Regions from separate parts of the Arthrobacter sp. CAN_A214 genome, predicted to be linked through region 1. Evidence: predicted binding sites of a transcription regulator. Region 1 holds the regulator's gene; each other region holds the start of a gene.
What was found. Region 1 encodes HrcA, which represses chaperone genes, less so after heat shock. Its sites were predicted from a motif close to TTNGCACTCGNNNNNNNCGAGTGCNAA; they were not measured.

Region 1 (6,117 bases):
GGCTCCCTGCTCCGGCCGACGGTGTGCTGCCGGAGCACACCGCCAACGGCGCCAATGCCCGGAACTTCGGACTGTACGTCCACATCCCCTTCTGTGCCGTGCGCTGCGGCTACTGCGACTTCAACACCTACACGGCAACGGAACTGGGTGGGGGAGCCTCCCAGGACGAGTACGCAGGTACCGCCCGGCAGGAGCTGACGTTCGCGGCAGGGGCCCTTTCGGCGTCCGGCGTGCCCCGCAGGCCGATGTCGACAGTCTTCTTCGGCGGAGGTACGCCGACGCTTCTTCCCGCCCGGGACCTTGCGGGCATCCTCGCTTCTGCCGTCGAGCTCTGGGGGCTTGTTCCCGGGGCGGAGGTCACCACCGAGGCGAACCCGGACTCAGTGACCGAGGAATCGCTGCAGGTACTCGCAGCAGCCGGCTTCACCCGGGTGTCCTTCGGCATGCAGTCGGCTGTGCCCCACGTCCTGCAGGTCCTCGACCGGACCCACTCTCCCGAGCGGGTCCCGCAGGCTGTGGAGTGGGCCAGGCGTGCCGGCCTGAAAGTCAGTATCGACCTGATTTACGGAACGCCGGGTGAGTCCATGACCGACTGGCGGACGTCCCTTGAGACCGCGCTGTCGTACGGCCCCGACCACGTGTCGGCGTACGCACTCATCATCGAGGAGGGCACCAAACTCGCCGGCCGGATCCGCCGGGGAGAGGTCCCGGCCATCGACGACGACGACCACGCGGACAAGTACGCCGTGGCAGACGAGAAGCTCGGCGCAGGCGGCCTGCACTGGTACGAGGTGAGCAACTGGGCGCTGAGTGTCGATGACCAGTGCCGCCATAACCTCGCGTACTGGAAGGGCGACGACTGGTGGGGGATAGGCCCCGGTGCCCATTCCCATGTGGGCGGCGTGCGCTGGTGGAACGCCAAGCACCCCCGCGCCTACGCTGCGGCACTTGACGCCGGAAGTTCGCCGGCTGCCGGACGGGAAGTGCTCTCGGCCCGCGACCGGTACGTCGAGGATGTGATGCTACGAGTCAGGTTGCGGGAAGGACTGCCCACCGCCACGCTGGAACCCGAGGGCAGGCGGGCAGTGGCCGGGCTCATTGCCGACCGCCTGGTCGAACCCGTCGACGCGTTTCGGGGTCTGGTCCGACTGACGGACGGCGGACGACTCCTTGCCGACGCCGTCGTACGCCGGCTGCTGCCGGACTGAAGACGGGCCTTCTGAGGCCGACCCGCGCTCCGCATTTCGCCGACGGCCCGGCGTTTCGCGAACCTAGGAAAGAAGGCGCAGGTTGAGGGCGTAGCGATACGGCCTGCCCCGGTTGACCTGGATTCCGGCCGTGACCGAGCACATGGCGATGGCCACCCAGATCAGGGCGTTGACAACCGCGAAGACTCCACCTACAGCAGGCAGGAGGGACAGGAGCCACGTAGCAAGGGCGAGTATCGTGGGCGGAAGAGTGAAGTTCAACGCCTCTTTGGACTCCTGCGCCGTAAACGGGCCACGGTCCTTGAAGATCAGGTAGATCAGCAGCGACGGCACGAAGCCGAGGATGCCGCCGAAATGGGCGAGGGTGGCGAACTGCCGGTCCTCGGAAGCCGTGAGTGGAAGCGCGTTTGCCGGAGAGCCCTCGAACGCGGACCGGCCCTCGTCAGGGCCGGTGTGCTGATGCCTGTCGGCGGTGTTGGACAACGTTCTTCCTTTGCTGCGCGGCGGGACTTCCCATTCGAACCGTTTCCCCAAGGATACTTTGGATCCAGGCGGGAGTCTGTCAAATTCCGGCCTGGGGCGCCGTCAGGAAGTCGATGACCTCCTCCACCCGCCCCAGGAGTGACGCCTCGACGTCGGCATAGGTGGTGACACTCCCGAGGATTCTCTTCCACCCTCTGGCAACGTCAGCGGAGTCTGAGTGCGGCCAGCCCAGTCCGGCGAGGATACCGGTCTTCCAGTCCTGGTGGCGTGGCACCACGGGCCAGGCGGCGAGGCCCAGGGCGCCGGGCTTCACTGCCTGCCACACATCCACATAGGGGTGTCCCACGATGAGCACGGAGCCGGCGGCGCCGCGCTGAGCCATCGCCTGCTCCGCGAGCCGGGACTCCTTGGTGCCCGGGAGGAGGTGGTCCACCAGGATTCCGAGGCGTCGGCCGGGGCCCGGTGAGAAAGCACGGACCGCTCCCTCGAGGTCGTCGATGCCATGGAGGGGTTCCACGACGATCCCCTCGTGCCGGAGGTCGTCTCCCCAGACCTTCTCCACCAGTTCGGCGTCGTGCTTGCCCTCCACCCAGATGCGGCTCGCCTTGGCCGTCCTTGCGCGGCCGCCCTCGACCCGCACCGACCCCGAGGCCGTGCGCTGAGGTCCGGCAGGCGCTGCCTTCGTAGGTGCAGTAACACGGACCGGGTTACCGTCGAGGAGGAATCCGTGCCCCAGCCGGAAGGTCCTGTGCCGCAGCTTCCGGTCCTCGAGGACCATCACGTGGAGCCCCCCGGACTTCTCCACGCGCACCACCGCGCCGACGAATCCGGTCTGCACGTCCTCGAGCACCAGGCCCGCAGCAGCCGCCACCTCCGGCAACTCGGTGCGCGCGGGCACGGAAATGTCCTGTGCCCCCCAGGCGTAGTCGGCCACTGCTGTATCTCGCTTCCATTTTCCGGTGGTATTCGTCCGGCGCTATTTACCCTGTTCCGGGGCCGGGCCGGATTTTCCAATGCTAACAATCCGCGCAGACGTACTAGACTTGGCACTTGGGTGTGTTGAGTGCCAATCGTTTCCGGTGCCGGCGGAAATGCCGGATAAGTGTCCTGGAGGTGATGAAGGATGAGTGAGCCACGGCGTCTGGAAGTGCTGCGGGCCATCGTTGAGGATTATGTCCATTCGCGGGAGCCGGTAGGCTCCAAGGCCCTCGTCGACCGCCATGGCCTCGGCGTCTCCTCCGCCACCATTCGGAACGACATGGCCGTCCTCGAGGAGGAGGGGCTGATTACTGCGCCCCACACGAGCTCGGGCAGGATCCCCACGGACAAGGGCTATCGGCTCTTCGTCGATCGCATCTCGGAGGTGAAGCCGCTCTCGGCTCCCGAGAAACGCGCCATCCAGGCACTGCTCGAGGGTGCGGAGGATCTCGACGACGTCGTCGACCGCACTGTCCGCATCCTCGCCCAACTGACCAACCAGGTGGCGGTGGTGCAGTTTCCCCGGCTCGGCGGTGCGGCGGTAAGGCACATCGAGATCGTGCTGCTCGCACCGCAGCAGGTCCTGGTGGTGCTGATCGCCACCAATGGAACGGTCCAGCAGCGGGTGGTACCCGTTCCCGGAACACTTCAGGAAGCGGAACTCGCGGACCTTAAACAGCGCATCCTCGGCGCGGTGTCCGGGGTCCGGCTGACGGCCCTGCCCGCCGAGCTCGCGCACGCGGCGCAGGTCTTGCCGCAGCACCTGCGCCATGCCGGCGGTGCACTGCTGAAATCACTCGAGCACCTGGCCGGACTCGGGCGGGAGGACCGCATCGTGCTGGCCGGAACAGCGAATCTGGCGCGGTCGACCGTCGATTTCCCCCTCAGTATCGGCCCCGTACTCGAAGCGCTCGAGGAACAGGTGGTCATGCTGCGCCTCCTGTCGGAGATGGAGCAGGACTACCGGGGAGTCTCGGTGCGGATCGGCAGCGAGAACCCCTACGGCGGTCTTTCGGAAGCCTCCGTCATCGCGACGGGGTACGGGCCCGATTCCGGGGCGAAGCTGGGGATCCTCGGCCCGACGCGGATGGATTACCCCACCACCATGGCGGCTGTGCGCGCAGTGGCACGATATCTCTCGCGGATCCTCGAGGAATAGCGCAGAGGAACTTCGTGCCGCGCGACCGGTGTCGGGAAGGAACGCGGCCCGTCGCCGGTTGATAGAGGAAACAGTCAGAACAGAGACCGAAATTCTGCGGGACACGCCGCGGGTTGCAGGATGAACAGTTCGTCAACAGGAAGTGATGTGCAGGAGTGAGTAATCACTATGAAGTTCTCGGTGTGGCGCAGGGTGCCAGCGGAGAGGAAATCAAGAAGGCCTACCGAAAGCTGGCCCGGAAGCTCCACCCCGACGTGAATTCAGGGCCGGACGCCGCCGAGGAGTTCAAGCGCGTCACGCACGCCTACGAGGTGCTGGCCGACCCGCAGAAGCGCAGGGTCTATGACACCACCGGCAATGAGAACGGAACCGACACCGGGTTCGGTGGCGGCTACTCCGGTTCCGGATTCGCCTTCCAGGACATTTTCGAGACGTTCTTCGGCGGCCAAAGCGGCCAGGGCGGGCCGCCCTCACGCATGCGCCGTGGCCAGGATGCCCTGATCAACGTCCGTATCGATCTGAAGGACGCCGTCTTCGGCACCAACAAGAAGATCGACGTCGACACCGCGGCCGTGTGCCCCACCTGTGACGGAAGCTGCTGCCAGCCCGGCACGTCGCCACGCACCTGCGACATCTGCGGAGGTTCCGGTCAGGTCCAGCGTGCAGTCCGGTCCATTCTCGGGCAAGTGATGACGACCGCGCCCTGCGGCTCCTGCCAGGGGTTCGGGACGGTCATTCCCAACCCTTGCCATGAGTGCAGCGGCGATGGACGCATCCGCGCGCGCCGCACCCTGACCATCAAGGTGCCCGCGGGCGTCGCCACCGGGACGCGCATCCAGCTGTCGGGCCAGGGTGAGGCGGGAACCGCCGGCGGACCGCAGGGTGACCTGTACGTGGAGATCCGGGTCAACACCGACTCGACGTTCCTGCGCGAGGGCGACGACCTCCATGTCACACTGAGCGTCCCCATGACCGCGGCTTCCCTCGGGACGTCGGTCCGGCTCGACACGTTTGACGGCGACCAGGAGCTTGCCATCAAGGCCGGGACACAGTCCGGCGAAATTTTGACGCTCCGCGGCCTCGGAGTCACCCACCTGCGGGGCAGCGGCCGCGGCGATCTGCGGGTTCACCTCAATGTCGAAACGCCGAGGAACCTCGATGCTGAGCAGGAGGAGCTGCTGCGCAAGCTTGCAGGCCTGCGCGGCGAGGAATATACCGACGGCCAGCTCGCTTCCAGCGGCTCCGGGGTCTTCGCACGCCTGCGCGAGCGCCTGGGCAACCTCTGACCGTGACGAACCCGCTGTTCTTCGGCGATCCTGCCGACGTCCGCTCAGCCACTGCCGGCAGCGTCTTCGAGCTGCGGGGCGAGGAGGCGCGGCATGCCGCGACGGTCCGCCGCATGGAATCGGGTGAGGCAGTCGATATCTCGGACGGGGCAGGATTCCGGCTCAGCGGTACGGTGCTTGACGCGGCACCGACGCTCCTGGCGGTGACCGTGAACTCCGCGGCACAGGAAGACCCGCCCCGAAACCGCCTGGTGCTCGTCCAGGCCCTGGCCAAGGGCGACCGCGACGAACAGGCCATCGAGGCCGCGACGGAACTGGGGGTCGACGGCGTCATACCCTGGCAGTCCGAACGGAGCATCGTGAGATGGCGCGGCGAGAAGGCCGACAAGGGTCGCCGGAAGTGGGAGGCAGTGGTTCGGGGAGCTGCGAAACAGTCGCGGCGCTCGTTCGTTCCCTCGGTGGACCCGTTGCTGAACAGCACCCAGCTCACCGCTTGGATTCCGTCCGTGGATCGGGTGTTCGTGCTCTCCGAGAATGCCGTCGAGTCGTTGGCGGACCGCATCACGTCCGGTACCGGTGCCTTGGCTGCAGGAGGTACCACCGCCGTCGTGGTGGGCCCGGAGGGCGGGATCAGCGGGAGCGAGGTCGACGGATTCGTCGGTGCCGGTGCGCTGACAGCGAGGCTCGGACCGCACGTGCTGCGGTCCTCTTCAGCAGGACCCGCTGCACTGGTTCTCCTGAATCAGCTGCTCGGACGCTGGTAGGCTCCGGGGCCGTCAACATCGGCCCGCTCTCCAGCTGCACTTGGCCGGGTCCGACTGCGCGCTCTGCAGTCGCACTCAGCCGGGTCCGGCTACTCGCGATTTCGGCTACTTGATCTCGATGGTCTTGGTGTCGGTGAACCGCTCGTGCTGCTTGCCGGCGTCGTCCGACTCAAGGCGGAAGACGCTGATCTCGTAGCGTCCCGGCGGCAGTGCGACGGTGAAGCTGTACGTGCCCGTGG
Region 2 (6,117 bases), on a different contig from region 1:
AAGGCATAGCGACGCAGCCACTGCTTGCGGACGCCGTCGCGCTCGGCGCTCATGCGGTGCCACCAGTCGGCGATGTCCCCCCAGCCCGGCGCGGCCAGCGATCCCCCCACATGCTGGATGGAGAGCGAGGCACACAGGTTGGCGAAGCTCAACCGGTCAGCGAGCGGCAGCCCCAGGAGATCGGTCACCACGAAGCCTGCACTGAAGCAGTCACCGGCGCCGGTGGGATCGTACGCAGCGACGGGAAGCGCCGGCACCCACTCCTCTTCGCCCGTCAATGAGTCGATGGCCATGGCGCCGTGCTGCCCCACCGTCACCACCGCCACGGGGACGCGGTCCGCGAGCGCGTACAGCGCGGCCCAGGGGTCGTCCGTCTGCGTGTAGGCCATCGCCTCGGCTCCATTGGGCATGAAGGCGTGGAAATACTCGAGTGAGCACAGGGTTTCCGGAGCCCACTTTCCGGCAGGATCCCACCCCACATCGCCGAAAAGCTTGGTTCCGTTGGCGCTCGCCGCACGCGCCCAGCGTTCGACCTCCAGCTCGACCCCGACGACGGCGGCGCGGCAGCGCGGCGGGTCGCCGATCAGCGTGGAGGCGGAGAGGGGCGACGGGTGGCCGTGGGTCACCATGGAGCGGTCGCGGTGCACCGACAACGAGACGGTGACGGGCGAGTGCCAGTTCTCGAAGACCCGGGACCGCGACAGGTCGACGTATTCCTGATCCTGGAGGATGTTCCAGTTGGACTGCCCGTACCCGTCGTCCCCGAAGGCGGCCGCCAGCGTGGTCCGAAGCCCCAGTCTGCTCGCAGCGATGGCCTGGTTCGCGATCCCTCCCGGGCTCGAACCCATGCCGTCGGTCCACACTTCGGTGCCGGGTGACGGCAGTTGCTCGAGTCCGGTGAAAATGATGTCGAAGAACACCTGGCCCGCGAGCAGCAGGTCGAATTCGGGTTCCTCACTGGTCCGCCGGCCGGCCAGGGGGTCGAAGCGGTGCTGATGAACCATGTACGGCACAATACTCGTAGGCTGCACCGCCGGCCTGCGACGTGCTGAAAGGGAGCTGAACGCCGATGAAACTGGTGATTGTAGGCGGCGGCGGGTTCCGTGTCCCTTTGGTCTACCGCGCGCTGTCCCAGGGTCGCTTTGCCGGCCTGATCGACTCACTGGTCCTCGTGGATGCCGATGCCGGCCGCGCGGAGGCCATCCGGCGGGTGCTCGACGACATGCCGCTTTCCGGGGATGCGGGGCCGGCGGCGAGGCCGCCTCCGGGTGCCGGTTCAGAGTCCGCCGGCGGCTCCGCGCCCGATGCCGGACACCGACCTGAGGTGGAGGTCCGATCGGACCTCCGTACTGCGCTGGTGGGGGCCGACGTCGTCTTCGCGGCCGTCCGCAGCGGCGGGCTGGAGGGCCGCATCCTTGACGAACGTGTCGCGCTCGGTGCGGGCCTGCTGGGTCAGGAAACCGTCGGCGCGGGTGGAATCTCCTACGCTCTCAGATCCATTCCCGACATGATGCACGTGGCGCGCCTGCTGCAGGAGCATGCGCCCGACGCGTGGCTCATCAACTTCACCAATCCCGCGGGAATGGTGACCGAGGCACTTCAGACTGTCCTCGGCGGACGGGTGATCGGCATCTGCGATTCGGCGTCGGGCCTCGTCACGCGTGCCTGCGCTGCCGCAGGCGTCCCGCTGGCCCCCGGGTCCCTCACCGGCGTCGACTATGTAGGCCTGAACCACCTCGGGTGGCTGCGGGGGTTGATGCACGACGGCGAGGACCGGCTTCCGGCCCTGCTGCGGGATCCTGCACGGTTACTGTCCTTCGAGGAGGGCAGGGTGTTCGGCCCTGACCTGCTTCGGCTTCTCGGTGCCCTGCCCAACGAGTACCTGTTCTACTACTACTTCCATCGTGAGGCACTGCGTGCGGTGTCATCCGCCGGGCAGACTCGCGGCGAGATCCTCGCGAGCCAGCAGCACGGGCTGTACCCGCAACTGCTCGAGGCGACGCAGCCGTTCGCGGTATGGGAGGAAGCGCGGTTGGCCCGGGAGTCCGGCTACCTCGTGGAGGCGCGCCGCCCTGACGAGCAACGGGAGCTGAGCGACCTCGCCGGAGGCGGTTACGAAAGGATGGCACTGCAGGTGATGCACGCGCTGCTGACGGACACTCCCGCCGAACTGATCCTGAACGTCCGCAACGGCACAACCTTCGGTGGGCTGCCGGAGGACGCCGTCGTCGAGGTCCCCGCACGGGTGTCCGGCAGCGGGGCTGTTCCGCTCCCCGTCGCGCCCCTGACCGTTTCCCAACTCGGTCTGATGGCCTCGGTCAAGGCGGCTGAGCAGCAAACCGTGCAGGCGGCTTTGCGTGCGGACCGGGACGCGGCACTGAAGGCCTTCACTCTCCACCCGCTCATCGATTCGGCGCACGCTGCAGTCCGCGTGCTGCAGGGGTATGAGAAGGTTTTTCCCGGCCTACGGAGCTCCTGGCGGGAGTGAGAGCTCGACCGGCTCGAATGTCGAGGGCTCGAGGACGCAGTCCCGGTCGAGATGACGGCGTCCGAGCAGCCACTCTTCGCCTGCCTCCTCGGAGTCGAAGTAGCAGGTGGGGTACGGCGGGCGATGCACTCCAATGAAGAATCCCGCCAGGAGCCGGTCCACGGCCGAGTGCCCGACGAGCGCCATCGCTGAGATATCCAGGTTACCGGCGAAGGCGCTGAGGGATCCTCGGCTGAGGGACACCATACCGTTGAGGTTGACAAGCATCGGCCCGCACACGAGCGGGGAGAGCTCAGCAAGCCGGGCGATCAGCTGCCGGGCGTCGTCGTCGGAGATGGTGATGCCCCTATCCCAGTCGACGCGGATGAGATCGTTGTCCTCCCGGGCCGCGACAAACCTGACCGTGCGATTTCGCGGATTGCTCATGGGTTCTTTCCCCCGGGGCTCATCTTCCCAAGCCAGCTGACCGCATCGGCCTCCGAGGTGAAGAATCCCGTTGGATGGCCGGCGTTCCCCGAAGGTGCAGCCAGGACCCGGTCCATGGGACCCCGTCCCACCATTGCCGCGGCGAGGACATCGCTGCACGCATTGAAGACGTCCCGGGCCTCGGTACTGATGGAGATGAGCATCGTCAGGTCGACCAGGAGAACGTACGGTTTTCCGCCGGCCAGGAAGGTACTCGTTTCCAGGACCGACCGGACGTCGTCGGCTTCCACCTGGGAGGAAGGCTCCCATTCGAGGCGGAGTCCGTTTCCTCCAGTGGTGCTGATCCACGCTTTACCCCTGGCGGCTGATACGCGGCCCATTCGAATCTCCCCCGGTAACTGAGCTTCGTAGCGATGCACTGTAGCGAAGCGTAGTCCGAAGTTCTCGACCGAACCTCGTGACACGGCGGAGGGCTTGCGGGTGCGTTTGAGAAGCCTTGTTACGGCGGGCAGCAGGCCGCCGAAGGGAGAATCCAAGCTTTTCCCAAGAACGGCCCGTGATGATTGCGTCAAGGCAGCAGTTCAAGGGAAGCCGGCGGCAGAACTGCCGGTGATTGGGCAGCTGCCCTCGAATGGGACCGGGGGCCGCAAGCCCTCTTGAGACCGGGGCTTCACCCCCAGCAACGCCCCCGGTCCCTTTCTCGACCTTGCTGCGAGTTGCTCCGAGTTGCCCCGGTTGCCCTAGGGATCTCCACGGGAAGTCGTCCCGAATCGTTTCCACGAGAAACGCCGGACCCAACCGTTGGTCGGGTCCGGCGCCCTGCGGTGCTCTCGAACAGGCGTCCTATGACTCCACTGACTGCTGCTTGTTGCGTGAATTCGTGCCCTCTTCGACGACGTCGGATTCGTGGTTGGTGGTCACTGCGATCTTGCGGGACTTCGCCTTCTCGACCACAGGGATGGTGACGCTCAGGACACCGTTCTCGTAGTGTGCGGAGATGTTCTCGGTGTCGATTCCCTGTCCCAGGTTGAGCTGGCGCAGGAACGAGCCGCTGTCACGCTCACGGGTCAGCCACTGGACACCGTCAGCACCCTGCAGTGTCCGCTCCGCACGAATGGTCAGCAATTGCCCGTCAACATCGATGTCGACCGATCCTGGATCCAATCCTGGAAGATCCGCGTTCAGTACGTAATGATCTCCCTGGCGGTACAGGTCCATCGGCATCCCGCGCAGGCCCGGCCCACTGTTCAGAAGCGCACCGGCAACACGGTCGATCTCGCGGAACGGGTCAAACCTCATAGCCATTGTTGTCAACTCCTTCAGGTATGCCGCTTCCCTCGGAAGCAACGATCGATTTATTGTTCGGATAGTTGAGCGCCCTCCGCTCAACTACGGAAATGGATTAGCACTCCTGTAGGGAGAGTGCCAGATCTGCCGGGAGAATTTTCCTTTCCGCATTCGACCTCGCCACCGGTGTCCTTCGAGCCGTCAACGGCCGGTGCCGACCGCTCAGGATGGCCGGAAGGACCGGACACAAGGCAGGTCCTTCCGGGGTCCTCCCGCGATAGCCCCTGCACGGGCTTACGATCGCCCCCGGCGCGAAGGACCTCCTCGCCCGTCTGGGGAGGCATCGGACCGGCACCGCGTGCCTGTACATCCCGTCGCTGGCAGAGGTCGACCCCGAAGTGCTTCGGGAGTTGATCCGGCTGGGTCACGCACAGATGACGACGGCGGACTTCACCTTCGGCTAGCACTCGCGCGGGAGCGCGTCCCTAGAGTGCCCGATACATGATGTGGAGGCCGGTCAGTCCCCGTACAGGATGCCGGAAGGCGTTCGGAACAGTGCCGATCACCTCGAATCCCAGGGACTGCCACAACGCCACCGCCCGCTCATTCGTCTGCACCACGGCGTTGAACTGCATGGATTCATAGCCCTGACCCCGGGCCTCCTCCATCACCCGCGCGGCGAGCAACCGCGCGAACCCTTTCCCGCCGGCGTCAGCCGCCACCAGGAAAGAGGCGTTGGCAACGTGGCTGCCGTTGCCCCCACGGTTGGCGTGCAATTGAGCAGTGCCCACCACGACGTCGTCGTCGACCACCACATAGACGCACAACGTTGCATCGAGGAGCACCTCGGGGAACCACTCCCGCCGCGCCGCATCCTCCTCCATGGCGGGATCCCAGCAGTAGGTGTCCCCGGCCCTGACCACCGGCTCCATAATGCGCCAGATGGCGGCCCAGTCACTGCGAACCGCCGTCCGGACGGCGCGCATCAGGCCTTCAGCGCTCCCGCCCACAGGTTGATGTCCGATTCGACGGCGAACTCATCGATCGCGTGCAGCTCCTCAGCGGTGAAGTCGAGGTTGTTGACGGCCGCGAGGCTGTTCTCGAGCTGCTTCACGCTGGACGCCCCGATGAGCGCCGAGGTGATCGGGGTCCCCTTGGCCTGCGGCCGCAGGATCCAGGCGATCGCCATCTGAGCCAGCGTCTGGCCACGCCCGCCTGCGATCTCGTTGAGGCCCCGCACGCGTAACAGGTTGTCCTCGGACAGGTGGCCTTCCGAGAGTGACTTGTCCGCGGCGGCCCGGGAATTCGCAGGAACGCCGTCGAGGTACCGGTCGGTGAGGAGGCCCTGGGCCAGCGGTGAGAACGCTATGGACCCGGCACCCACCTTCTCGAGCGCCTGGGGCAGGTTCGGCTCGCCATTCTCGACCCACCGGTTGAGCATCGAGTAGGACGGCTGGTGAATGAGCAGCGGAGTGCCCATCTCGCGGAGGATGGCTGCGGCTTCGATGGTCTTCCCGGGCGAGTAGGACGAGATGCCGGCGTAGAGTGCGCGCCCGGACCGGACGGCGGTGTCGAGTGCGCCCATGGTCTCCTCGAGGGGAGTTTCGGGGTCGGGCCGGTGGCTGTAGAAGATGTCCACATAGTCGAGGCCCATGCGGTTCAGCGACTGGTCGAGGCTGGCCAGGAGGTACTTGCGGGAGCCGAAGTTGCCGTAGGGGCCGGGCCACATGTCGTAGCCGGCCTTGCTCGAAATAACGAGCTCGTCGCGGAAGGGCCGGAAGTCGTCGGCGAAGTGGCGCCCGAAGTTCGTCTCGGCGCTGCCGTAAGGCGGTCCGTAGTTGTTCGCCAGGTCGAAGTGCGTGACGCCGAGGTCGAAGGCACGGCGCAGGATGGCGCGCTGGGTATCGAAGGATTTG
Region 3 (6,117 bases), on a different contig from region 1:
CAAGCTCAAGGACCCGTCCCACCCCCACCACGGCCTCGGACTGTTCAAGACGAGCTTCACCAAGACCGTGACCGATTTCATCGGGTGCTACGACGCCGTGATCAGTCCCCGGAAGTACCGCCTGTGGAATATCGCCGGGGAACGCGTTGCACGGCAGGTCTATTGGCGGCGCCACCACCAGCCGTTTTACTGAGCGGGCAGCCCCGAGGGGAGAAACACGCACAAGGGGTTTAACCATGAAAGACGGCACTGGGCCCGGAGACGGCCATTCGCCCACCACCAATCCTTCGCCGATGGCGGAGTCGCTGCCGGTCATCCAGCGGCCCTTCGACCCGTCCGACGCCGAGAAGGAGAAGTTGGCGGCGACTCCGCGCTCGGAAGTGAAACCGAAGATCCAGCCCGCCTCGCGGCCGCCAAGGGCGCCGAAGGTGCAGCAGAAAGCGGCACCGAAGGCCCGGCAGCGGCAGCCGGGCTCCCGCCCCACCGATGCGTTGCCGACCACGCCGCGGGCCGTCCGCCCGGACCGGTCCAACGCCGCTGCGCGCAACATGCTGAGGCGGCTCGTCCAGGGGGAGGCGCCTCCCACCCAGGCGATGAGCATTGTGGAGCGGCTTGCCGGAAGCCCCTATGCGAACCCGATGGTCCAGGCCGCCGGGCCCGACGCGAGCGTCCGCAAGACCCTCGATTTTGCCCTGAGCCTCGCCGAGACGATGTTCCGGTACGGGGCAGGGGCCCTCGAAGTCGAGACGAGCATCATCGCGGTCACGGCAGCTTTCGGCGTGGACCACGTGGAAGTGGACATCACCAACCAGTCGGTGGTCCTCAACTACTCGGCCAAGGACCAGACGCCCACCACCGTGCTGCGCGTGGTGCGTTCGTGGACCAACAACTACGCCGGCCTCACCGCCATCCACCAGCTGGTCTCCGATATTGCCGACGGCGGAGTATCACGTCCGGAAGCAAGCCAGCGGCTCGAGATCATCACCAGGCGGCCCAAGCCCTTCCCCCGCTGGATGGTCACGGCGGCCTTCGGTATCTTCGCCGCCGCGATCGTGGGTTTCATCGGCGGAGGACCGCTCGGTTCCCTCCTGGGACTGGGCAGCTGCATCCTCGTGGATCTGCTGTCCCGCCAGCTCGGCAAGTGGCGCGTTCCGGAGTTCTTCGCCGTGGCGACGTCGGCCGGAATGGTCACCCTGATCGCCATGCTTTTCTGGTGGCTGGAGCTGCCGATCGCGCCCTCGCTGGTGGTAGTGGGCGGAATCCTGCTCCTCCTTCCCACCGGGCGCCTGGTCTCAGCCACGCAGGACGCCATCAACGGATTCCCCGTGACCGCTGCAGGCCGCTATCTCTCAGCCGTCCTGGTGTTCGGTGGAGTGGTCTCGGGCATCGCCGTAGCCCTGGTCGTCGGTTCCATGATCGGCATTCCGCCGCTCGACATCCTGCAATCCCCTGGAACCGTCTATCCGTGGCCAGTGGTGGCTGTCCTCGTCTTCATCGCCGTGGCGATGATCTGCGTCTCCGAGCAGACCGACGTCAAGCTCGTGGTCCCGACAGGCCTGGTCGGTGTTGCCGGATACCTGTTGTGGATCTCCCTCGTCAATGCGGGGGTGGGATACCGCCTGGCGCCGGCGCTCGCCGCGGTGCTGATTGGAGGACTCGCGCGGATCGTCGCGCTACGGATGGGGGCGCCGCAGCTGGTGGTGGCGGTGCCCGCGGTCATGTTCCTCTATCCGGGGCTGACGATCTTCCGGTCGATGTACTCCCTGACCCTCGATCCGGTGATGGTGAACGACGGCGCGATCGGGCTCTTCAATGCACTCACCGTGATCCTCGCCATCGCGGGTGGAGTGGTGCTCGGTGACAACCTCGCGAGACCTTTCACCCAGGGACTCAGCAGCAACGAGCGACAGCGGAGCCGTCGTCGCTGAGCTGACTCGCGACGGTTCCTGGTTCAGCTGCCGAGCCAGTCGACCGGTTCGGTGCCCTGCAGCCGTAATAGTTCGTTCACCCTGCTGAACGGCCGGGACCCGAAGAACCCCCGTGACGCCGACAACGGGCTGGGATGAGCGGATTCCACCGTCGGGGTATCGCCGAGCAGGGGCTTCATCTTCAACGCATCCCTGCCCCACAGGACGGCCACGAGCGGCCCGCCCCGGGCCATGAGGGCCGTCAGCGCGGCATCGGTCACTTCCTCCCAGCCCAGGTTCCGGTGTGAGGCCGACTCGCCGGCCCGCACGGTCAGTACCCGGTTCAGCAGCAGGACACCCTGCTCCGACCAAAGGGAGAGATCACCGGAGGCCGGTACTGTTCGGCCGAGGTCCGATGACAGTTCCCGGTAGATGTTGACAAGACTCCGCGGCAGGGGCTTCGTCCTGGGATCGACGGCGAACGCAAGACCCACCGAATGGCCCACGGTGGGATAGGGGTCCTGCCCCACGATGACCACCTTGACCTTCGCCAGCGGATAGCTGAAGGCGCGGAGGATGTTCGGGGGCTCCGGAAGAATCCGCTGCCCGGCGCGGACGTCCCTGGTGAGGATTCGGGCGAGGCGGTGCAGCGCCGGCTCCACAGGATGAAGAGCCTCGGCCCAGTCAGGGGCCATCAACTCCCTGATAGGAGTCGGAGCGGCGAAGGAGAAAGGGCTGACGCCAAGGCCATCGTCGGATTCCATGGTTCCATTCTCGCCGATCAGACGTGGGCAGACCCTTCAAATGACACTGTTGAAATTCGCAACTACCATGGATAGGTGGTCCTGCCAGAGGCAGTGACGGGAATTCCTGTAATGGACGGATTGGGGCGGTGGAGTCGATGGGTGAAGCACTGGGTGCGTCGGGCAACCCGCCTTCACCTACCGATGCACTCGTTCTCGAGGACCGCGACCGGCGCATGCTCGCACTCGAACGTGAATGGTGGAAATACTCGGGCGCGAAGGAACAGGTGATCCGGGAGCTTTTCAACATGTCAGCCACCCACTACTACCAAATTCTCAATGCGCTGATCGACACGGAGGCGGCGCTCGCGCACGACCCGATGCTTGTCAAAAGGCTGCGTAGACTTCGTTCAACCAGGCAGCGTGCCCGCTCGGCACGCCGGCTCGGCGTCGACATCTGACCAGCAGCCAAGGACCGCACACGCATATGACGAAATATCCCGCGGACGAGTTCGACGAAGTTCCGATCAGCGTCGATCGGCAGGGAGTCCACCGTGAGCGGTTGATGCCCGACCGTTCCAGTGGACTCGCGCTGAAGATCCTCGTGGGAGTGCTTGCGTTGCTCGTGGGACTCGCCGCCTACTTTCTGCTTCCCCGGCTCGGGTTGGAGGCGGGGCCCAGCGGCAGCACCGCTTCGGCAGCGGACGCCTCCGGGATCCCTACCCCGGATTCGGATCCTGCAGAGGCGGGCTCCGGGGAATCTGCGTCAACCTTCCCGGCGCCTGCACCGGGGGAAGCCTCCCCGGGTGCAGTTGACAGAAGCCAGGGCCTCAACGTGCTCAACGCCACCGGAACAGTAGGGCTCGCCACGACCGCGGCCGGCCGCCTCGCGGCGGAGGGATGGTCCGGGGCGATTGCCGGCAACTGGGCCGGGCCGCCGGTTCAGGCGTCCACGGTTTTCTACGGCGGCGCCGACCAGCAGCCCGCCGCCCAGGAACTCGCCGCTGACCTCGGCATCGCAACCGTGATGGCCAGCCCCGACGCCGCGCCGCTGATCACGGCGGTGCTTGGACCGGACTTCCGATAGGAACCCTCGCCCGGTCGGCCGGCAATGGTCCCGGACGGTGTGTTACTCCTTCGGCGTATTACTCCTTGAGGGGGATGCCGCGTGCGTCCCTGCTGAACGACTGTGCTCCCACGAGGATCAGAATGCCCTCGATGAACCCCCAGAGCGCTCCGAATCCGAAGGTCACGAAGGTGACGATGATCTGCACGACGCCGATGGTGGTATAGCCCAGATAGAAACGGTGGATGCCGAGCGATCCCAGGAGGATGCCGAGCAGCCCTGCAACGAGCCGTGATTTCTGTTCGGGGTACCCCTGACCGTAGCGGCCCTGTTGATACGGGCCCTGCTGGTAAGGATTCGGCTGGTACGGGCCGTGCTGGTATTGATTCGGTGGGTACTGATTAGGCTGTCCGGGGTACCCCTGACCGTGGGGACCCTGCTGCTGGTAGGGATCAGGTTGCTGCGGAGCTGACCCGTACGAGCCGGGCTGGTGGACGCCGGAGGGGTCGAAACCGGACGGATACGGCTCTCGTGGCCGACCGGCGTCCGGTGGTGACCCGGGTTCGGGCTGCTTCCTCCCGTCCGGCTCCGAAAAGGGGTCCGGCTGGTGCTCTGGGTTCGTTGACACTGCGCTCCTCCTGTTGTGCTGTCCGACCCCAACCTATGCCTCCTTCATGCCGCACGCCATCGGGTAGGTCCCTGTCTTTTTCCGGAGCGGCTCAGGGACGGCCCGGGGGCGTCACCACCGCGATCCCGGCTTGCACTCGCCCTGCCGGAGTGCTAATTATTGAGTTAGCACTCGGGCCGGTTGACTGCTAAGCAGTGGGTACCGGGTGAAGCAGGCAGACCTCTGTGGTGAGGGTGAACGCCGGGACGTAAAGAGATCGTTCCCGGCCCATCCCGTCCGTCGCGGGCATCGCAGATCGGTAGGCATTCGTATGCTGACATGCATAACCGTCCCCGAAAGGACCTAAGCCGTTATGGCCAAGATCATTTCTTTTGATGAAGAGGCCCGTCGCGGCCTCGAGCGTGGATTGAACATCCTCGCTGACGCCGTCAAGGTAACGCTCGGCCCACGCGGCCGCAACGTCGTCCTCGAGAAAAAGTGGGGCGCCCCCACGATCACCAACGATGGTGTTTCCATCGCCAAGGAGATCGAACTCGACGACCCGTTCGAGAAGATCGGCGCCGAGCTGGTCAAGGAAGTTGCGAAAAAGACCGACGACGTCGCCGGCGACGGCACCACGACCGCCACCGTCCTCGCGCAGGCTCTCGTCAAGGAAGGCCTCCGCAACGTAGCAGCCGGTGCCGATCCCCTGAGCCTCAAGCGCGGTATCGAGAAGGCAGTTGCCGCCGTCACCCGGGAGCTCCTGGCTTCCGCCAAGGAAATCGAGACCAAGGAGGAAATCGCGGCCACGGCTTCCATTTCCGCCGGTGACACGCAGATCGGTGACCTCATCGCCGAAGCACTCGACAAGGTGGGCAAGGAAGGCGTCATCACCGTCGAGGAATCCAACACCTTCGGCCTCGAGCTCGAGCTGACCGAAGGCATGCGCTTCGACAAGGGTTACATCTCCGGTTACTTCGTCACCGACGCAGAGCGCCAGGAGACGGTCCTCGAGGATCCCTACATCCTGATCGTCAACTCGAAGATCTCGAACGTCAAGGACCTCGTTGCCGTCCTCGAGAAGATCATGCAGTCCGGCAAGCCGCTGCTGATCATCGCCGAGGACGTCGAGGGCGAGGCTCTCGCCACGCTCGTCGTGAACAAGATCCGCGGCACGTTCAAGTCCGTTGCCGTCAAGGCTCCAGGCTTCGGCGACCGCCGTAAGGCCCAGCTGGCCGATATCGCCATCCTCACCGGTGGCCAGGTCATCGCCGAGGAAGTCGGCCTCAAGCTCGAGAACGCCACGCTCGACCTGCTCGGCACCGCCCGCAAGGTGGTTGTCACCAAGGACGAGACCACGATCGTCGAAGGTGCCGGCGACGCCGACGCCATCGCCGGCCGTGTGGCCCAGATCCGCGCCGAGATCGACAACTCCGACTCCGACTACGACCGCGAGAAGCTGCAGGAGCGCCTGGCCAAGCTCGCCGGCGGCGTTGCAGTCATCAAGGCCGGAGCCGCAACCGAGGTTGAGCTCAAGGAGCGCAAGCACCGCATCGAAGATGCAGTGCGTAACGCCAAGGCAGCCGTCGAAGAGGGCATCGTTGCCGGTGGCGGCGTGGCACTGATCCAGGCCGGCGCCAAGGCATTCGCCACGCTCGACCTGACAGGTGACGAGGCAACCGGAGCGAACATCGTCCGTGTCGCCATCGACGCCCCGCTGAAGCAGATCGCCTTCAACGCCGGCCTCGAGCCGGGCGTCGTGGTGGACAAGGTCCGCGGACTGCCTGCGGGCCA

Region 2: a site for HrcA is predicted at 4,317-4,343, ahead of IWX65_RS00965 (Hsp20/alpha crystallin family protein). Genes of this name have one in related genera too.
Region 3: a site for HrcA is predicted at 4,509-4,535, ahead of groL (chaperonin GroEL). Genes of this name have one in related genera too.

The regions. Positions count from the first base shown of each region.
Region 1 is NZ_JADOUU010000002.1:289,190-295,306, forward strand. Features, by position in the region: gene hemW (radical SAM family heme chaperone HemW) at 1-1,208, shown strand, start outside; gene IWX65_RS03235 (DUF4870 domain-containing protein) at 1,272-1,691, opposite strand; gene IWX65_RS03240 (DUF3097 domain-containing protein) at 1,771-2,625, opposite strand; gene hrcA (heat-inducible transcriptional repressor HrcA) at 2,815-3,828, shown strand; gene dnaJ (molecular chaperone DnaJ) at 3,984-5,114, shown strand; gene IWX65_RS03255 (16S rRNA (uracil(1498)-N(3))-methyltransferase) at 5,117-5,878, shown strand; gene IWX65_RS03260 (GerMN domain-containing protein) at 5,984-6,117, opposite strand, start outside.
Region 2 is NZ_JADOUU010000001.1:216,688-222,804, forward strand. Features, by position in the region: gene IWX65_RS00945 (PfkB family carbohydrate kinase) at 1-1,004, opposite strand, end outside; gene IWX65_RS00950 (family 4 glycosyl hydrolase) at 1,070-2,488, shown strand; gene IWX65_RS00955 (DUF7793 family protein) at 2,465-2,914, opposite strand; gene IWX65_RS00960 (DUF7793 family protein) at 2,911-3,294, opposite strand; gene IWX65_RS00965 (Hsp20/alpha crystallin family protein) at 3,758-4,219, opposite strand; gene IWX65_RS00970 (GNAT family N-acetyltransferase) at 4,687-5,187, opposite strand; gene mgrA (L-glyceraldehyde 3-phosphate reductase) at 5,187-6,117, opposite strand, start outside.
Region 3 is NZ_JADOUU010000004.1:209,879-215,995, reverse strand. Features, by position in the region: gene IWX65_RS06100 (lipid II:glycine glycyltransferase FemX) at 1-193, shown strand, start outside; gene IWX65_RS06095 (threonine/serine exporter family protein) at 237-1,928, shown strand; gene IWX65_RS06090 (uracil-DNA glycosylase) at 1,952-2,671, opposite strand; gene IWX65_RS06085 (DUF3263 domain-containing protein) at 2,809-3,111, shown strand; gene IWX65_RS06080 (LytR C-terminal domain-containing protein) at 3,138-3,737, shown strand; gene IWX65_RS06075 (TM2 domain-containing protein) at 3,796-4,344, opposite strand; gene groL (chaperonin GroEL) at 4,697-6,117, shown strand, end outside.